Linked DNA regions of Rhodopirellula bahusiensis. The protein of the gene in region 2 interacts with the protein of the main gene of each other region in a pairwise test. Links are inferred from orthologs where the notes say so. Each region holds a gene or a part of one and is shown on either strand. Other genes may lie near its edges.

The links. Proteins that work in one complex are often made in the same cells at the same time.
Region 1: the proteins of ileS (region 2) and CEE69_RS24420 interact in binary tests that used the Escherichia coli proteins (3 or more experiments, as listed by UniProt). The link is inferred for Rhodopirellula bahusiensis from one-to-one orthologs.

What each region holds. Positions count from the first base shown.
Region 1 is NZ_NIZW01000023.1:54,661-57,611, forward strand. Bases 70-2,949 are described here. They hold CEE69_RS24420 (D-ribose ABC transporter substrate-binding protein), read left to right. Parts: upstream 70-954; coding sequence 955-1,944; downstream 1,945-2,949. Other genes in these bases: CEE69_RS24410 (zinc-dependent alcohol dehydrogenase), read left to right, coding at 70-350; rbsD (D-ribose pyranase), read left to right, coding at 505-912; CEE69_RS24425 (DUF2291 family protein), read left to right, coding at 1,998-2,597; CEE69_RS24430 (sugar ABC transporter ATP-binding protein), read left to right, coding at 2,594-2,949. Also shown: more of CEE69_RS24410, read left to right, coding at 1-69; more of CEE69_RS24430, read left to right, coding at 2,950-2,951. UniProt on the Escherichia coli protein: Part of the ABC transporter complex RbsABC involved in ribose import. Binds ribose. Also serves as the primary chemoreceptor for chemotaxis.
Region 2 is NZ_NIZW01000004.1:183,830-187,969, forward strand. What follows is about bases 26-4,094. They hold ileS (isoleucine--tRNA ligase), read left to right. Parts: upstream 26-387; coding sequence 388-3,894; downstream 3,895-4,094. Other genes in these bases: CEE69_RS07410 (mu-protocadherin), read left to right, coding at 26-290; purN (phosphoribosylglycinamide formyltransferase), read left to right, coding at 3,891-4,094. Also shown: more of CEE69_RS07410, read left to right, coding at 1-25; more of purN, read left to right, coding at 4,095-4,140. UniProt on the Escherichia coli protein: Catalyzes the attachment of isoleucine to tRNA(Ile). As IleRS can inadvertently accommodate and process structurally similar amino acids such as valine, to avoid such errors it has two additional distinct tRNA(Ile)-dependent editing activities.

The DNA of each region.
Region 1 (2,951 bases), on a different replicon or contig from region 2:
ACTTGGTGATTGAATCGGCGGGCGAACCCGAAGCGTTCATTGAAGCACTTCGAATGGTTCGAAAGGGCGGCACAGTCATCGAAGTCGGCAACTGGGTCGACCTCGGCAAGCCAGTCGCTTTGGATGTCATGCGCCATATCAGTTCCAAGAACTTGCACATTCATTCCGTGTTCCACTGCGGAACCGATTGGCGGCCCGTGCTGAACATTTTGCATCAGCAATCAAATCGTTACGACTTTGCATCCTTGATCACGCATCGCTTCAGTCTGGACGAACTCGTCGACAAGTTTGGAACGGTCACTGACTTTGATGAATGCTGTAAAATCGAAGTGATTCCGCACAAAAGCTGAGGTCACTTCGCGAATCCTCGCCGGCTGAATCAAACCTTTGTCGTTGCTTTCTTGCGAAGTTCGCGACGAGATTCGTCGTGTGGTTTCGCATCGCTGCAATGCGTTTGTTGCATCATCTCCACCTTTCAAACCCACTCCATCTTTCGCGAACTTCATGAAACGCACCCGATTACTCAACAGCGAGCTGTGCTATGAAATCAGCCGGCTCGGGCATACTGCATCGATCACGCTTTGCGATGCTGGTTTGCCGATCCCTTCGGGTGTGAAGCGGATTGATTTAGCAATCGAGGACGGCTATCCGACCTTCCTGCGAACGTTGGATGCAATCTTGAGCGAGCTGAAGGTGGAGGAGATCGTGATTGCTAGTGAGATGCATGACCGCAACCAATTGTTGTTTGAGCAGATGATGAAACTCTTCGAAGCTCATCTCATGGCACCGAAGATCACCGAGGTTTCTCATGTCGAATTCAAGCAACGAACAGAGGACAGTGAGGCGGTTGTTCGCACAGGAGAATGCACGCCCTATGCGAACGTGATCCTGAAATCCGGCGTTGTGTTTTGACACCGCAATCATTCCCATCAACCTTCCAGTGAGACTTCATCGATGAGCCCAGGCAAGCAACCCAACCGATTCGCGAAATGTTTATTGTGCGTGTTCGCACTGCTGATCGGTGGATGTCGCAATGAAACGAAAAACGCTGATGGTTCGGCTGACTCCGATGCTCCCAAGAGGGTTGCGGTGATTGTCTCGACGCTAAACAACCCGTGGTTTGTTGTGCTCGCTGAGTCAGCCCGCGACAGTGCGATTGAGTTGGGATATGACGCGGTGGTGTTTGACTCGCAGAACGACCCCGCGAAAGAGACGGCCCATTTCGACAACGTGATCGCTTCGGGCTATTCCGCTGTCCTTTTCAATCCAACCGACGCGGACGGTTCGGTCGCGAATGTGCGTCGAGCGAAAGAGGCTGGCGTTCCGGTCTTTTGCATGGACCGAGAAATCAACGCGACGGACGTTGCGGCTTCGCAAATTCTGTCGGACAACTATTCCGGTTGCGTCGCGATTGGACAGCACTTCGTCAAAGAGGTCGGTGAGTCCGGCGAATATGCAGAATTGCTCGGTTTGGTGGGGGACAACAACACGAGGAATCGCTCCGACGGTTTCCACAGTGTGGTCGATCGCTATCCCGATCTGAAAATGGTTGCCCAACAAAGTGCAGACTTTGATCGCGCTAAGGCGCTGGAAGTCATGGAAGCCATTTTGCAAGCGAACCCAGACATCAAGGCTGTCTTTTGCGGGAACGACGCAATGGCGATGGGGGCCTATCAAGCGTTGCTAGCCGCCAACAAAGCAGAGCAAGTCAAAATCTTTGGTTTTGACGGTGCCGATGATGTGGTCGCCATGATTCACGAAGGAAAGATCACCGCAACGGGGATGCAGTTTCCAAAGCTGATGGCGAAAACCGCGGCGGAGTACGCCGATCGATATCTCAAGGGAGACCACGACCTTTTGCAAAAGGTACCGGTTGCCGTTGAGTTGGTTCACCAAGGGAATGCATCAAAGTTTGGTGACTTTGACGAAGAAGGTTCCGAGTGATTTCCCGTCAAAAAATATGGATCTCCCGCTTCGCAGTCGCAATTGGAATCTTGGTGCTCTTGTACCTGTTCCCACTATTTCGCGTCGTTTCCCTGGATGATGCGAACGAGGCGTCTGCGAAAGCATCGGCGGCGAAGTTCGATCCGATCGTGTTCGTCGATCAGTTCTGGAACGACAAATTGCTGGCGTCGAAAGCAAACGCGGTCGATGCGTTGGAGTTGGTCAATGAAATACAAGCCAACCCCGGCAAAGTCCGTCAAGCACGCGGCCGGCAGGTGGGTTTGAGTCAATCGTATTTTTTGACTGTCACCGGTGTCGGGCGAGTTGTCTCGGTCGAAAAGAACTCTGTCGGGCTTGCAATCACTGATCAATCAGATGAAGCGGAGGTGGTTTTGGAATCGGGTATTCTGTTCGGCAACACGGTCCGAGACGGGACGGGTTTGTTGGATGTCAATGAATTCCAAAACACACAAGACTTCAATTCGATTTCAACGGAATTGAATCGGCGGATCGAAGCGGATGTGCTGCCAACGTTGCGAGACATTGCCACGTCAGGCACCGAAATCGAATTCTCCGGTTGCGCGCAAGTCAGCGATGAAGCCACGGATCTGAATCCTCTGCGAGTGGTCCCATTCTTCGTGGAGGCAAAATGACTGTCTCCGGTGATTTGGTTCTCGAAGCCAAGAAGATTTCCAAGCTTTTTCCGGGCGTGAAAGCCTTGGATGGAGTTGACTTGAATTTGAGGTCAGGACGTTTGACCGCGCTGCTCGGCGAAAATGGTGCGGGCAAGTCGACGCTGATGAAAATCTTGGCGGGAGTTCAACCGCCCGATGAAGGAGAATTGTTGGTGGATCGCGAGCCGGTCCAATTCACCGGTCCGCGGCATGCTCACGATCACGGAATCGCGATGATCCACCAAGAGTTGAGCTTGGTGCCGGACTTGAGTGTTGCTGAAAACATCTTTCTCGGACGCGAACCACTTCGATTCGAAACGCTGATTGACTATT
Region 2 (4,140 bases):
CCACGGGAGCACCTCCGACTGGAGGGTCCAACGCGGGCGCACCGCCCCGAAATCAGGGCTCCAGTTCCGCCGATAACCTGGATGCGACCACCGGGCCACCGATGGACAACGGCAGTCGGCCGGACCGCGAAAAAGTGGCCACGCAGACTCTATTCAACGCATTGCTGCTGGTTTCCTTCGTCGCCAATTTGTACCTCATGTATTGGTTGAACGTCCTGCGTCTGAAATACCAGGAAATGGTCGCCGCGAAACGGGCCGCCGCGAGCTCCAACGCGACCGCTGTCGCCTAGGAAGCAGCCTGCCTTGGTCGGGGGTGGGGGAAATGTCCTTCAACGCATAAAACTATGTGTTGCTTTGACATTCCCATCTCATTCGTTCGGTTATCCCGTGTCCGCGAATTCGACCGCCGCTTTTCGTGCCCCCGCCGCGAGCCCCCATTTTCCGACTCTCGAAGAACAAGTGCTGGCGTTTTGGGACCAGCATTCGATCTACGAGCAATCGCTCGCCCGCCGCGCCAACGCTCCCACCTTCGTCTTCTACGAAGGCCCGCCAACGGCCAATGGGATGCCCCACCCGGGCCACTGCCTGACGCGTGCGATCAAAGACGTTTTCCCTCGCTACAAAACCATGCGTGGTTACCGCTGCGAACGCAAAGCGGGCTGGGACACGCACGGATTGCCCGTCGAAGTCGAAGTCGGCAAAGAACTCGGCATCCACAGCAAGGAAGAGATCGAAGCATACGGTGTCGAACCGTTCATCCAAAAATGCCAATCCAGCGTTTGGCGTTACATGCAGGAATGGCAAACGCTGACCCGACGACTGGGTTTCTGGGTCAACCTGGAAGAAGCCTATGTGACCTATCACCAATCCTATGTTGAGAGTGTCTGGTGGTCACTGAAAAACTTGTTTGCCCGCGGACTGCTCTACCAAGGCCACAAAATCGTGTGGTGGTGGGCTCAAGGCGGCACGGCACTTTCCGCTGGCGAAGTCGGCCAAGGCTACCGCGAAGTCGCTGATCCGAGCGTCTACGTTCTGTTCCCGCTGGTTGATCAACCCGAACGATCCTTGGTCGTCTGGACCACGACCCCGTGGACGTTGCCCAGCAACATGTACGCGGCGGTGAAGCCCGAACTGGACTACGCCGTGGTCAAAGATTCCGAAACCGGTCAAGAGTTGGTCCTGGCCGCCGCCTTGGTCGAGTCGCTCGCGGGCAAATTGAAACGTGAATTGACCGTCGTCGAAACCATCTCGGGTGAGTCACTGGTCGGCCAACGTTACCAACCTCCGTTTGATGATTACCATTCCCGGCTGAGCGATCCGTCGGGCGAGTTGGTCACCGGCGAACAAGAATCGCTTTACTGGCGTGTCGTTGCCGCTGACTTTGTGACCACCGATTCGGGCAGTGGCTTGGTTCACCTGGCACCCGCGTTTGGTGAAATCGATCACGAAGTTTTGGTCACCGAGCGAACTCGATTCGTCGACGGCCAACGCCCCGAACTGCTTTGTGCGGTCGGTCCCGACGGCAAGTTCACTGACGAATTCGCTTCGATGAAAGGGGTGTGGGTGAAGGAAGCCGACAAGGCTCTAACGCGAACGCTTCGCGAGTCCGGACGTCTGCTGCACCTGGAACAATACCTGCACGATTACCCGTTCTGCTGGCGAGCCGATGACGATCCTTTGATCCAGTACCCGCGAGAAAGCTGGTTCATCCGAACGACCAAGTTCCGTGACTTGATGTTGAAGAACAACAGCAAGATCGGATGGCAACCCGAGCACATCCGCGACGGACGATTTGGGAACTTCCTGGAAAGCAACGTTGACTGGGCGCTGTCACGCGAACGTTACTGGGGCACGCCGCTGCCGATCTGGGTCTGCCAATCCACCGGCCGGATGGAAGCCATCGAAAGCTACGAGGAGTTGCTGGCCAAACCTGGTGTCGACGGCACGCAGGTTTGGGACGACGCGAAATCAGCCAACCCTGAACTGCCCGACGATCTTCGCGTGCACAAACCGTACATCGATGCGGTCACCTACGATTCTCCATTCGAATCCGGTGCCCGGATGCAACGAGTCAGCGAGGTCATCGACTGCTGGTACGACAGCGGTGCGATGCCGTTTGCTCAGTGGGGATGGCCGCATCAAAACGACGCTCAGTTCCAAGAACAATTCCCCGCGGACTTCATCAGCGAAGCGATTGACCAAACTCGCGGTTGGTTCTACAGCCAATTGGCGATCAGCACGATGTTGTTCGGCGAAGGCGCCTCCATTCGCGAAGCAGGAACTCAGGCGAGCGAATCCGCTCCGTCACGTGACAGTGAGTCGGACTACCCGCATCCGTTCCGTAACTGCATCGTGCTGGGATTGATGCTGTCGCAGTGGTACGAATCCGCTGGCAAAGAAGGCCAACCCAAAACGGTATTGCTGTCAGAAGCCGAGGCAGATCAGGCCGATGGCAAGTTCACAAAAAAGACCGGCAAGATGTCCAAGAGTCTTCGGAACTACCGAAGCCCCTCGGAGATTTTTGACAAGTACGGTGCTGACGCGATGCGTTGGTACTTCTTCGCCAACCAAGCCCCTTGGAATTCGATCATCTACGCCGATCAAGCGATCCGCGATTCGATCCCCGAGTTCTTGCTGCGACTTTGGAACACGTACAGCTTCTTCTCCATCTACGCCGAGATCGATGGGTTTGATCCGACAACCGCGACGGGTGTGGATAACCAAGTGACACCAGAATCGCTGGCCTTGGCACCGACCTATCGTCCAATCAGTGAACGAAGCGAGATCGATCGTTGGATTCACTCCGAATTGCATCGCACGCTGGCGACGGTCATCGACCGCATGGACGCGTTCGACAACTACAACGCGTGCCAAGCGATCACCAACTTGTTGGATGGCCTGAGCAACTGGTACGTCCGGCGCAGTCGTGATCGATTCTGGGCACCTGAATCGGATTCACCAGACAAGCACGATGCGTACTGGACGCTGTACGAAGTGATGTTGGAACTGACCAAGGTCATTGCTCCCTTCGTTCCGTTCCTGGCCGACACTTTGTGGAAAGAATTGACCGCACCATTCGGTGACAAATCGCTGAAGAGCGTTCACCTCTGCGATTTCCCCAAACCAGATGCCTCCCGAGTCGATCAAAAGCTATCCGATTCCATGCGATTGCTTCGCGAGATCGCATCGATGGGGCGTTCGGCTCGCGCGGATGCGAAGCTGAAAGTTCGCCTGCCACTGTCCAAGGTCGAAGTCATCTTGACCGACGATTCCGCGATTGATTGGCTGCAAAGTCACGACGCTTTGGTTCGCGAAGAATTGAATGTCAAAGCGGTCGACTACACGACTGATGGTGGCGACTACGTTCAGTACACCATCGTGCCCAACTTCAAACGGCTTGGTCCTAAAGTTGGCAAGAACATTCCCGTCGTCAAAAAAATGTTGGGCGAAGCGGATGGAAATCAATTGCTGACGCAGCTTCAAACCGCTGGCTACGTCGAACTGGAGCTTCCTTCCGGTCCGTTGAAGCTCGACGGCGAAGACATCGAAGTTCGCTTGCAAGCTCGCGATGGATGGGCGGCCGCTCAAGGCTCGGGGTGCGTCGTCGTGCTCAACACCGAAGTCACTCCCGAACTGCGTCGCGAAGGATTGGCCAAGGACTTGATTCGCGGAATCCAAAGTCAACGCAAAGAACTCGATTGCCAATACACCGATCGAATCCGAGTGGCCGTCGAAACGTCGGATGCGGAACTGCAATCTGCGATCGATGAACACCGCGAGATGATTTGTGGCGAAACATTGGCCGATGAATTGACCATGGGCACTCTGCAAAATGCTCAACAAGTCACCATCGAGGGCGGCGAACTGTATGTCGCCAAAGTGAGTGAAGCGTGAGCGATCCAAGCACCTTGAAAGTAGCCGTCTTCCTGAGCGGAGGCGGCCGGACGTTGGCCAATTTAATTCGCCATCGCGACGAGCATGGTTTGCCAATCGATTTCCGATTGGTGATTGCCAGCCGAGAAGGATTGGGCGGAATCGAGATCGCCGAGGACGCTGGCATCGAAACTCGGGTCATTCGCAAAACGGATTTTGATTCCGACAAAGCCTACAGCGAAGCCATGTTTGGTCCCTGCCGAGACG